DNA from 2 places in the Kitasatospora sp. NPDC001603 genome. Region 2 is predicted to be linked to the other one. Evidence: riboswitches for the same ligand, from Rfam matches in the RefSeq annotation. Region 2 holds a riboswitch; the other holds the start of a gene.
The links. Region 2 has a riboswitch for cyclic di-AMP ahead of ABT263_RS34270 (transglycosylase family protein). Riboswitches for the same ligand answer to the same signal wherever they lie in the genome.
Positions count from the first base shown of each region.

Region 1 (5,877 bases), on a different contig from region 2:
CGCGAACCACCTGCGCACACCTTGCCCTCCCCCACCGAAGTGATTAGGTTAGCCTCACCTAACAAACGGAGGTCGTCATGAGCCCCAGCCCTGTCGACGTCGAGGCGCCCGAACCCACCGCCGCCGAACGGGTCTGCAGCCTGCTCAGCGCCACCTCCTCCGTGGTGATCCGGGCCTGCGGCGAGTACCACGACCTGGACACCCCGGTCTCGGTGCACGGCTCCCGGCTGCGCCTGGTCGCACCGCTCGACGCGCCGCTCACCCTCGCCGTGACCCGCGAGCGGGACGGCCTGGCCGTCGTCCTGGACCTCACCGACATCGCCCCGGTCGCCGTCCGCGACCGCGTCCGCGGCCGTCTCACCCTGGCCGGCCGGCTGCACCTCGCCCACCTCGCCGACGACGGCCTCAGCGTCCACCTGCGGCTGGACGTCGCACACGCCGTCCTCTCCACCCCGTACGGCACCACCGCCCTCACCGGCGCCGACCTCGCCCTGGCCGCGCCCGACCCGCTGGCGCGCTTCGAGGCGGCGATGCTCACCCACCTCGCCGACGACCACCCGGACGCCCTCGCCCTGCTCACCCGGCTGCTGGACCGCGAGCTGCTCGTCGGACACCCCGACGTCCGCCCGCTGGCCCTCGACCGGCACGGCCTGGTGCTCCGTCTGGACCACCCCTGGGGCCACCGCGACGTCCGCCTGGTCTTCCCCGAGCCGGCCCGCGACGCGGACGAGTTCGGCCACCGCGTGCACCAGTTGCTGACCGCCGCCGACAGCGACCTGCCCGCCCACCGGTCCTGAACCCCGCCGGGGCGGCTCATTCCTTTCACCGCGACCGCCGACCGAGAATTGACGGCCCGTCCGGCCGCGGACGGGCCGTCGGCACATCCCGGAAGGCCCCTCAGGAAGGCCTCCCGGAAAGGCCTTCCGCACGACGGAGCCGACCACTCGGAAACGCCGGACGGAAACCCCGATCGCAGGGGGGGCACCTGCCTGTCAGAAGGGCACGAAAAAGGCCGGCCCGGCTCGCGAAGGAAATTCGCGAGCCGGGCCGGCCAGGGCGTGTCCCGCGCCCATGATCCGCTGACGGTGCGGCGATCACCCGGTCGAGCGGTCACCCGACATGACCATCCCGGGAGGTCGTACGCCCCGCACCCAGCGGAAGTCCGACCTCAGGTCAGAGGGAGACGCCGTGCGCCCGCAGGTAGGCGATCGGGTCGATGTCCGAGCCGTACTCCGAGCCGGTGCGGATCTCGAAGTGCAGGTGCGGGCCGGTCACGTTGCCGGTGGCACCCGAGAGGCCGATCTGCTGGCCGGCGGTGACGGTCTGACCGATCTTCACACCGATCGAGGACAGGTGCGCGTACTCGGCGTAGTGGCCGTCAGCGAGCTTGATCTCGACCTCGTTGCCGTAGGCGCCGCCGTTGCCGGCCTTCACCACGGTGCCGGCGCCGACGGCGCGCAGCGGGGTGCCGGTGGAGGCGACGAAGTCGGCACCGGTGTGGTGACCGGAGGCCCACATCGAGCCGGCCACGCCGTAGGCGGTGCCGAGCTTCGGGTTGGCGAGGGGGGCGACGAAGCCCGAGGTGCTGGCCGCGGCGGCCGGCGCCGCGGGAGCGGCCGGAGCGGCCGGCTTGGCGGCGGGGGCCGCCGGCTTCGCGGCCGGAGCGGCGGGCTTGGCGGCCTGGACCGGCTTCGGGGCGGCGTGCTGGGCGGCCGGCTTCTGCGCGTCCTGCGAGACCTGCGGCTTGGCGGCCGGGGCGGCGGGCTTGGCGGCCTCGGCGGCGGCCGGAGCGGCGGCGGCCTTGGCACCCAGCGCGAGCTGCTGACCCGGGAAGATGAGGTTCGGGTTGGCACCGACGACCGAGCGGTTGTGGTCGTAGAGGGCCTTCCAGCCACCCTCGACCTGCTTGGCGTCGGCGATCTTCGACAGGGTGTCCCCGCCGACGACCTTGTAGCTCTCCTCGGCCGGCGCGGCGGCCGGCTTGGCGGCCTCGGCGGCCGGCTGCGCGGCAGCGGCCGGCGCGGCGTCGACGCTGGTGGCGCCGGTCCAGGTGGAGGTCTGCGCGGGCTTGGCGGCCGGGGCGGTGTGGGCCTGGGCGCTGATGGTGGTCACCAGCGGGAGGGCGAAAGCGGCGCCGGTCACGGCGGTGGCGATGCCGATGCGGGCGGCGCGGGGCAGGGTGATACGACGAGCCTGTGCGGGCATGGCGAACTGTCCTCTCCGACGCCTGCGAGGTGAGCTGTCGGGTTCGGGCTGGAGTTGCCCGGCCGCATAGCGCGGCTTCACCCCAAGCCGGACCGTGAATTCCGGTCCGGCGACTTACCTTTGGGTCCCCCGCTCCTGCCGTACAGAGTTCGGTTCGTACCACCGGGCAGCGGCAGGACTAGGCGTTCCACCCGGTGGCCACCCGGTCCAATGCCGGGCGGTCGCTGAACTAAAACTCATCCGCCCGGGCGAAGCAATGTCGATCTCTTGAATCGACAACCACTACCGGGAAGGCCGTGACACTCCGAATGATCGGCTGCACAGTATGTGCACAATCGATTCACCGCGTGCCACTGATCCACGACGCTCCGCCGATTTCGGTGTCCGTACGCATGCGATCACCTACGGAAAGCCATCCGCCGACACACCCCCGGTGACCCTTGTCACGTCGCCTCCCGGGGCGCACGATCAGGCGGTGGCCACCTCCGAGGCCGGCACCCTGCGCCTGGGCACCGCGCAGGGCCGCTGGGTACTACTGGCGACGGTGCTCGGCTCCAGCATGGCGATGCTCGACGGCACCGTCGTCAACGTCGCACTGCCCCGGATCGGCACCGATCTCGGCGCTCCGCTCGCCGCCCTGCAGTGGACGCTCAACGCCTATCTGCTCACCCTGGCCGGCCTGATCCTGCTCGGCGGCGCGCTCGGTGACCGCTACGGCCGGCGCCGCGTCTTCCTGATCGGCGTGCTCTGGTTCGCCGCCGCCTCGGCGGCCTGCGCCGCGGCCCCCACCATCGAGGTGCTGGTCGCCGCCCGCGCGGTGCAGGGCGTCGGCGGGGCGCTGCTCACCCCCGGCTCGCTGGCGATGCTCCAGGCGGTGTTCCACCCTGACGACCGCTCGGCAGCGGTCGGCCTCTGGTCCGGCCTCGGCGGGGTGTCCGCCGCGATCGGCCCGTTCCTCGGCGGCTGGCTGGTGGACGGCCCCGGCTGGCGGTGGATCTTCCTGTTGAACGTCCCGCTCGCCGCCCTGGTGGTCGCGGTGGCCTCCCGGCACGTCCCGGAGAGCCGGGACGGGAGCGCGACCGGCCGGTTCGACGTCCTCGGCGCGGCGCTGGCCGCGCTCGCGCTGGGCTCGGTCACCTACGCGCTGACCGCGGCGGGCGACGGGCTCTCGGCCGTGGTGTGGGTGTCCGGCGCGGCCGGCCTGCTGCTGGGCACGGCCTTCGTGATGGTCGAACGCCGCGTCCCGGAGCCGATGCTGCCGCTCGGCCTCTTCTCCTCCCGCCTGTTCACCGCGGTGAACCTGGTCACCCTCTGCGTCTACGCGGCGTTCAGCGGCGTCTTCTTCCTCCTGGTCGTCCAGCTGCAGATCGTCTCCGGCTTCTCCCCACTGGTCTCCGGGCTAGCCCTGCTGCCGATCACCGTGCTGATGCTCGCGCTGTCCGCCCGGGCCGGCCGGCTCGGCAAGCGGATCGGCCCGCGCCTCCCGCTCACCGTGGGGCCGCTGCTCTGCGCGACGGGGGTCCTGCTGATGCTGCGGATCGGCTCCGACGCCTCGTACTGGACGGACGTGCTGCCGGCCGCCGCCGTGATGGGCTGCGGGATGGTCCTGCTGGTCGCGCCGCTGACCGCGACGGTGCTCGCGGCGGTGGAGGTCCGGCATGCCGGGATCGCCAGCGGCGTCAACAACGCCGCCGCCCGCGCGGCCGGGCTGCTCGCGGTGGCCGCCCTGCCGGCGCTGGCCGGGCTCAGCGGCGAGGCCTACCGGGTGCCGGCCGCGGTGGACTCCGCCTTCCGGACCGCGATGCTGATCTGCGCCGGGCTGCTGGTCACCGGCGCGGTGACGGCGTTCACCACCGTCCGGGGCAATGTGCTGGCCCCCGAGGACCACCCGGTCGCCGAGCCGGACTGCACCTACGCCTGCGGCACCGCCCCTCCGCTGGATCCGGGCCATGCCGCCGCCGGACACGGCGAAGGCCCCGCCACCGGATCGGCGGCGGGGCCCACGAAGGCCTGAGGCAACGTCAGAGGATGTCGCCCGGGGCGTACTTGGCGGCCTCGGGGTAGGCGGCCGCAACGGCCTCGACCTGGCGGACCACCTCGGCGACCTGGGCACCGGCCGCGCCGGTGAAGGAGAGCCGGTCGGCCAGCAGCGCGTCCAGCCCGGCCCGGTCCAGCGGGATCCGCGCGTCCGCCGCCAGCCGGTCCAGCAGCTCGTTCTCCCGCGCGCCGGCCCGCATCGCCAGCGCCGAGGCGACGGCGTGCTCCTTGATGACCTCGTGCCCGGTCTCCCGGCCGACGCCCGCCCGCACCGCGCCCATCAGCACCTTGGTGGTGGCCAGGAACGGCAGGTAGCGGTCCAGCTCGGCCTCGATCACGGCGGGGAAGGCGCCGAACTCGTCGAGGACGGTCAGGAAGGTCTCCAGCAGGCCGTCGAAGGCGAAGAAGGCGTCCGGCAGCGCGACCCGGCGGACCACCGAGCAGGAGACGTCGCCCTCGTTCCACTGGTCGCCGCCCAGCTCGGCGGTCATCGAGGCGTACCCGCGCAGGATGACGGCCAGGCCGTTGACGCGCTCGCAGGAGCGGGTGTTCATCTTGTGCGGCATCGCGGAGGAGCCGACCTGGCCCTCCTTGAACCCCTCGGTGACCAGCTCGTGGCCGGCCATCAGGCGGATCGTCTTGGCCAGGCTGGACGGCCCGGCCGAGAGCTGGACGAGGGCGGTGAGCACCTCGAAGTCCAGCGAGCGCGGGTAGACCTGGCCGACGCTGGTCAGCACGTGGTCGAAGCCGAGGTGACCGGCCACCCGGCGCTCCAGCTCGGCGAGCTTGTCGGTGTCGCCGCCGAGCAGGTCGAGCATGTCCTGGGCGGTGCCGACCGGGCCCTTGATCCCGCGCAGCGGGTAGCGGGCGATCAGCTCCTCCAGCCGGCGGAAGGCGACCAGCACCTCGTCGGCGACGGTCGCGAAGCGCTTGCCCAGGGTGGTGGCCTGCGCGGCGACGTTGTGCGACCGGCCGGCCATGACCAGCTCGGAGTGCTGGGCGGCGAGCCGGCCCAGGCGGACCAGCACGGCGACCGTGCGGTCGCGGACGTGCTCCAGCGACTGGCGGATCTGCAGCTGCTCGACGTTCTCGGTCAGGTCCCGGGAGGTCATGCCCTTGTGGATCTGCTCGTGGCCGGCGAGGTCGCTGAACTCCTCGATCCGCGCCTTCACGTCGTGCCGGGTGACCCGCTCGCGGGCGGCGATCGAACCGAGGTCGACCTGGTCGATCACCCGCTCGTAGTCGGCGACGGCGCCTGCGGGCACCTCCACGCCGAGGTCCTGCTGGGCCTTCAGGACGGCGAGCCACAGGTGGCGCTCAAGGACCACCTTGTGCTCGGGGGACCACAGCTGGGCCAGGGTCGCCGAGGCGTACCGGGAGGCCAGGACATTGGGGATCTGGGGCTTCGCGCTCACGCTTCGCAAGCCTAACAGCCGAGGTCAGCGCGAGCGGCGGCGGACCGGGCGCTGCCGCCTCCCGCGCCCGCCCCGGCCGATCGCCGTACCGCTGTGCCACTGTGCCGCTGTGCCGCTGTGCCGCTACACCGTGCCGGGCGAGCGCCCGGCGAGGACCGGCAGCACCTGCGCGCAGATCGAGTGCAGCGAGATCCGCTGCTCGTCCGTCATCGCCTCGAAG
Region 1 covers NZ_JBEPAA010000030.1:60,373-66,249, forward strand. The annotation lists gene ABT263_RS20120 (DUF2470 domain-containing protein) at 78-797, shown strand; gene ABT263_RS20125 (M23 family metallopeptidase) at 1,174-2,205, opposite strand; cyclic di-AMP (ydaO/yuaA leader) riboswitch at 2,210-2,370, opposite strand; gene ABT263_RS20130 (MFS transporter) at 2,681-4,219, shown strand; gene purB (adenylosuccinate lyase) at 4,227-5,657, opposite strand; gene ABT263_RS20140 (MarR family winged helix-turn-helix transcriptional regulator) at 5,781-5,877, opposite strand, start outside.
Region 1: it holds a riboswitch for cyclic di-AMP, as region 2 does, so the genes downstream of both, ABT263_RS20125 (M23 family metallopeptidase) here and ABT263_RS34270 (transglycosylase family protein) in region 2, are expected to answer to the same signal.

Region 2 (5,877 bases):
CCCGGCGTACGCGTGGCTGCGGGAGCACGAACCGGTGCACCGCACCACCCTGCCGAGCGGGGTCGAGGCCTGGCTGGTGACCAGGTACGCGGACGCCCGGCAGGCGCTCGCCGACAGCCGGCTCTCGAAGAACCCGGCCCATCACAGCGGGCACGCCCACCGCAGCGGCCGGGTCGGCATCCCCGGCGAGCGCCAGGCCAATCTGATGACCCACCTGCTGAACATCGACCCGCCGGACCACACCCGGCTGCGCCGGCTGGTCTCGAAGGCGTTCACGCCGCGCCGGGTGGCGGAGTTCGAGCCCCGGGTGCAGCAGCTCACCGACCGGCTGATCGACGGCTTCGCGGAGCGCGGCTCGGCGGACCTGATCCACGAGTTCGCCTTCCCGCTGCCGATCTACGCGATCTGCGACCTGCTCGGCGTGCCGGTCGAGGACCAGGACGACTTCCGGGACTGGGCGGGCATGATGATCCGCCACGGCAGCGGGCAGCGCGGCGGGGTAGGACGCGCCGTCAAGCGGATGCGCGCCTACCTGGCGGAGCTGATCCACCGCAAGCGGGCCGATCCCGGCGACGACCTCATCTCGGGGCTGATCCGGGCCAGCGACCACGGTGAGCACCTGACCGAGAACGAGGCCGCGGCGATGGCCTTCATCCTCCTCTTCGCCGGGTTCGAGACGACCGTGAACCTGATCGGCAACGGCACCTACGCCCTGCTGCGCAACCCCGGGCAGCGGGCGCTGCTCCAGGACTCGATCGCCCGCGGTGAGACCGCGCTGCTGGAGACCGGTATCGAGGAACTCCTGCGCTACGACGGTCCGGTGGAGCTCGCCACCTGGCGGTTCGCGACCAGCCCGCTGACCATCGGCGGCGTGGACATCCCGGTCGGCGATCCGGTGCTGGTGGTGCTCGCGGCGGCGGACCGGGACCCGGCGCGGTTCGCCGACGAGAACACCCTCGACCTGGCCCGGACGGACAACCCGCACCTCGGCTTCGGGCACGGCATCCACTACTGCATCGGTGCTCCGCTGGCCCGGTTGGAGGGGCGCGCGGCGCTCACCACCCTGCTCACCCGGTTGCCCGATCTGCGACTCGCCGCAAGCCCGGAGGAGCTCCGCTGGCGCGGTGGCCTGATCATGCGTGGACTGCGCGATCTCCCGGTGGAATTCACCCCCGAGAAGCCCTCCGCGGCACCGGTGGACGGGCTCTGAGCAAATCCGTCCGGCGGCCCCCGGCGGTGTCTCGATCTCGTCGTGCCGAGACCCCGACACGCTGACGGGGTGTCGCCGACACGCCCTGGCTGCAGGTATGAATCAGCATCAAACCGGACATAGCCCTGTCGTTGGTAGGCGATCGGCCACGCGCCGTAATTTATGTGTGATACCTGCGATATGAGCTTGTTATTGATGTGAGGATCTGTCTACCCTCCCTGGAGTTCGCAGCTGCGGACCTCGTGCGCGGAACGCCGAATCCTGCCCGCCGCGTTACGGGAAACCGACCAGAACCCTTGGGCAGGGGCGGGGGAACCAGGTTTGTTGCCGTCCCCCACGGCTTGGGGTGAAGCCGCCCGCGCGGGCAGAAGGCGTCCGCGTCGTGCGGCCGGGCCACCTCCCGGTCCGAACCCGACAGCTCACCTCGCAGGCGTGCGGAGAGGGACTTCCCCATGCTCTTCGTCGGAACCGGCCGTCACCGTCGTCGCACCCAGACCGAGAAGGCCATCGCCGTTGCCGGCGTGGCCGGCGTCGGACTCGCCCTGCCGCTCCTCACCGCCACCGGCGCCTCGGCCGCCCCGGCCTCGACCTGGGACGCGGTCGCCCAGTGCGAGAGCGGCGGCAACTGGGGCATCAACACCGGCAACGGCTTCTACGGCGGCCTCCAGTTCACCTCCAGCACCTGGAAGGCGTTCGGCGGCACCTCGTACGCGCCGCAGGCCCACCAGGCCAGCCGGGCGCAGCAGATCTCGGTCGCCGAGAAGGTCCTCGCCTCGCAGGGGCCGGGCGCCTGGCCGGTCTGCTCCCAGAAGGCGGGCCTGGCCAAGGGCGGGGCCGCGGCCTCGGTCGACACCTCCTCGGACGCCGAGCCGACGGCCGCCGCCAAGCCGGCCCAGTCGAAGCCCGCGCCGAAGCCGGCGCAGAAGCCCGCGCAGAAGCCGGCCCAGAAGCCGGCCCAGCAGCAGGCTCCGAAGCCCGCCGCCCAGCAGCCCGCCCAGCAGGACGACCGGGCTCCGGGCTTCGCCGGCCAGCCCGGCTGGGACGCCGACGCGAAGGTCTTCTGGTACCAGAGCGACGGCGCCTGGTACTGGACCAGCCACCAGAGCGTCTACCAGCAGTACGCCGGTCAGCAGGCCGCCCAGCAGACGAGCGGGTACGCGGGCCAGGACAGCCGCCCCGCCGCCGCCCACGGCGCCCCGGCCGCGGCCGCTCCCGCCGCCCAGCAGCGCGCCGGGCACGGCTACACCGTCCAGTCCGGTGACACCCTGTCGACGATCGCCGCCGCCCAGGGCGTCGACGGCGGCTGGCAGACGCTGTACGACGGCAACCGCGGCACCGTCGGCACCGACCCCAACCTGATCCTCCCGGGCCAGCAGCTCGACCTCGGCTGACCGCCCGTGTGGTGACTCCCCGTGCGGTGACGCCACGAAGGGGGCCGGTTCGGCCCCCTTCGTCCGCATCCGGCCGCATTTCGTGGGACAACCAGGTGAACTACCGGTGGGTAGCCCGGCCACACGCTGAGACGGGACCGAGGTCGACGTGGTCCCGGGAGCCCGTGCGGTTAGGCTCTGGTCGTAACGACTCCGCAACCATCCGGCCGACAGCACCCATCGTCAGCCGAACCTGCTTCCGCTAGGAGATGCCTCGTGCCGTCCATCGATGTCGTCGTAGCCCGTGAGATTCTCGACTCGCGTGGCAACCCCACGGTCGAGGTCGAGGTCGGCCTCGACGACGGCAGCACCGGCCGTGCCGCTGTCCCGTCGGGTGCCTCCACCGGTGCCTTCGAGGCGCTGGAGCTTCGCGACGGTGACAAGAACCGCTACTTCGGCAAGGGCGTGGAGAAGGCCGTCCTGGCCGTCATCGAGCAGATCGGCCCCGAGCTGGTCGGCTACGACGCCACCGAGCAGCGCCTGATCGACCAGGCCATGCTCGACCTGGACGCCACGCCGGACAAGTCCTCGCTCGGCGCCAACGCGATCCTGGGCGTCTCGCTCGCCGTGGCGCACGCCGCCTCCGAGGCCAGCGACCTGCCGCTGTTCCGCTACCTGGGCGGCCCGAACGCCCACGTCCTGCCCGTCCCGATGATGAACATCCTCAACGGTGGCTCGCACGCGGACTCCAACGTCGACATCCAGGAGTTCATGATCGCTCCGATCGGCGCGGAGTCCTTCTCCGAGGCCGTCCGCTGGGGCGTCGAGGTCTACCACACCCTCAAGGGCGTGCTGAAGGAGCGCGGCCTGTCCACCGGCCTCGGCGACGAGGGCGGCTTCGCGCCGAACCTGGACAGCAACCGCGAGGCCCTGGACCTCATCACCGAGGCCATCCAGAAGGCCGGTTACGTGCCCGGCCGGGACATCGCGCTCGCCCTGGACGTCGCCGCCTCCGAGTTCTACCAGGACGGTGCCTACCAGTTCGAGGGCAAGGCGCTCTCCGCCGCCGAACTCATCGAGTACTACGCCGAGCTCGTCGCCGCGTACCCGCTGGTCTCCATCGAGGACCCGCTGGACGAGTCGGACTGGGACGGCTGGAAGGCCATGACCGTCAAGCTGGGCGACAAGGTCCAGCTGGTCGGCGACGACCTGTTCGTCACCAACCCGGCCCGCCTGGCCAAGGGCATCGAGACCGGCACCGCCAACGCGCTGCTGGTCAAGGTGAACCAGATCGGCTCGCTGACCGAGACCCTGGACGCCGTCGAGCTGGCCCAGCGCAACGGCTACCGCTGCATGATGTCGCACCGCTCCGGTGAGACCGAGGACGTCACCATCGCCGACCTCGCCGTCGCCACCAACTGCGGCCAGATCAAGACCGGCGCCCCGGCCCGCTCCGAGCGCGTCGCCAAGTACAACCAGCTGCTGCGCATCGAGGAGATCCTCGACGACGCGGCCGAGTACGCCGGCCGCGGCGCGTTCCCGCGCTTCCGCGCCGCCGAGTAGTGGCCGCGCGGCCGAGCAGTCGTCGGCCCGGGCCCGTCACGAGGGCCGATCGCGCCCAGTAGCGCAAGCCTGACCGGTGCCCCGCCGTCCACCCCGTAGGGTGGACGGCGGGGCACCGTCGCGATCAGGAGGGGACACGGGAGATGGCAGGCTGGAGGATCCCGGGCTTTGCCGCCCGGCCTCGCTTCACGAGCCGGGCGACCGTCCTCGTCCTGGTGCTCTGCTCCCTGGTCGCGATCCTGGCCTACCCGACCAGGCAGTTCATCTCCCAGCGTTCCGAGATCTCCGCCCAGCGGGCGAAGGCCGAGCACGCCCGGCAACAGGTCGAGCAGCTGCGCCGGGAGAAGACCCGCTGGCAGGACCCGGAGTACGTCAAGGCGCAGGCCCGCAGCCGGCTGCACTACGCGATGCCGGGGGAGACCCCGTACATCGCGGTGGATCCGGCGGGCCCGCGCGCCACCCAGTCCTCCGCCGTCCCGCCCGCCCCCTCCGACGGCGCGGCCAAGGCCGCCAAGCCCTGGTACGCGAGCGTCTGGGACTCGGTGGACGCCGCCGACACCGCCGCTCTCGCCCCGCCCTCTTCACCCGCCCCTGCCCCTGCTGGAGCCAGCTCCCCCCATGACCACTGAGAACCACCCCTCCGTCTCCGACACCGACGTCGCGGCCATCGCCGCACAGCTCGGCCGGGTCCCGCGCGGCCTGCGCTCGGTGGCGCACCGCTGCCCCTGCGGCAACCCGGACGTCGTGGAGACGGCCCCCCGGCTCGCGGACGGCACGCCGTTCCCGACGCTCTACTACCTGACCTGCCCCAAGGCCGCCTCGCTGATCGGCACGCTGGAGGCGGACGGCGTGATGAAGGAGCAGACCGCCCGGCTCGCCGAGGACCCGGAGCTGGCCGCCGCCTACCAGAAGGCGCACGAGGACTACATCGCGCGCCGCGACGCCATCGAGGTGCTGGAGGGCTTCCCCAGCGCCGGCGGCATGCCGGACCGGGTGAAGTGCCTGCACGTGCTGGTCGGCCACTCGCTGGCGGCCGGCGAGGGCGTCAACCCGCTCGGCGACGAGGCGATCGGCATGCTGGAGGACTGGTGGGCCAAGGGCCCCTGCGTCTCCCCCGACGAGGTCGAGGCCGCCGGCGAGCGGGTCGCGAGGAACCGCGCCAAGCAGCAGGACCACGAGGCCGTGATCGCCGCCAAGCAGCAGAAGGCCGCCGAACGCGCCGCCAAGCGGGCCGCGCAGGAGAATGCCGAGGAGCCCGACGCATGAGTGTCACTCGGGTCGCCGCGATCGACTGCGGTACCAACTCGATCCGCCTGCTGGTCGCCGACCTCGATCCGGAGACCGGGGCGATCACCGACCTCGACCGCCGGATGGTGATCAACCGGCTGGGTCAGGGCGTGGACCGGACCGGCCGGCTGCACCCGGACGCGCTGGCCCGCACCTTCGCGGCCTGCCGCGAGTACGCCGAGGTGATCGCCGGCTTCGGGGTGGCCCCGGAGCGGACCCGCTTCGTGGCCACCAGCGCCTCGCGGGACGCCGAGAACAGTGACGAGTACGCCAAGGGCGTGCGCGACATCCTGGGCGTCGGGCCCGAGGTGGTGAGCGGCGAGGAGGAGGCGCACCTCTCCTTCGTCGGCGCCACCAAGGAGCTCACCCGCGGCCAGTTCCCGGCGCCGTACCTGGTCTTCGACCTCGGCGGCGGCTCCACCGAGTTCGTGCTCGGCGCCGAGGACG
Region 2 covers NZ_JBEPAA010000092.1:5,141-11,017, reverse strand. The annotation lists gene ABT263_RS34275 (cytochrome P450 family protein) at 1-1,210, shown strand, start outside; cyclic di-AMP (ydaO/yuaA leader) riboswitch at 1,485-1,657, shown strand; gene ABT263_RS34270 (transglycosylase family protein) at 1,663-2,601, shown strand; gene eno (phosphopyruvate hydratase) at 2,857-4,143, shown strand; gene ABT263_RS34260 (FtsB family cell division protein) at 4,287-4,772, shown strand; gene ABT263_RS34255 (DUF501 domain-containing protein) at 4,744-5,409, shown strand; gene ABT263_RS34250 (Ppx/GppA phosphatase family protein) at 5,406-5,877, shown strand, end outside.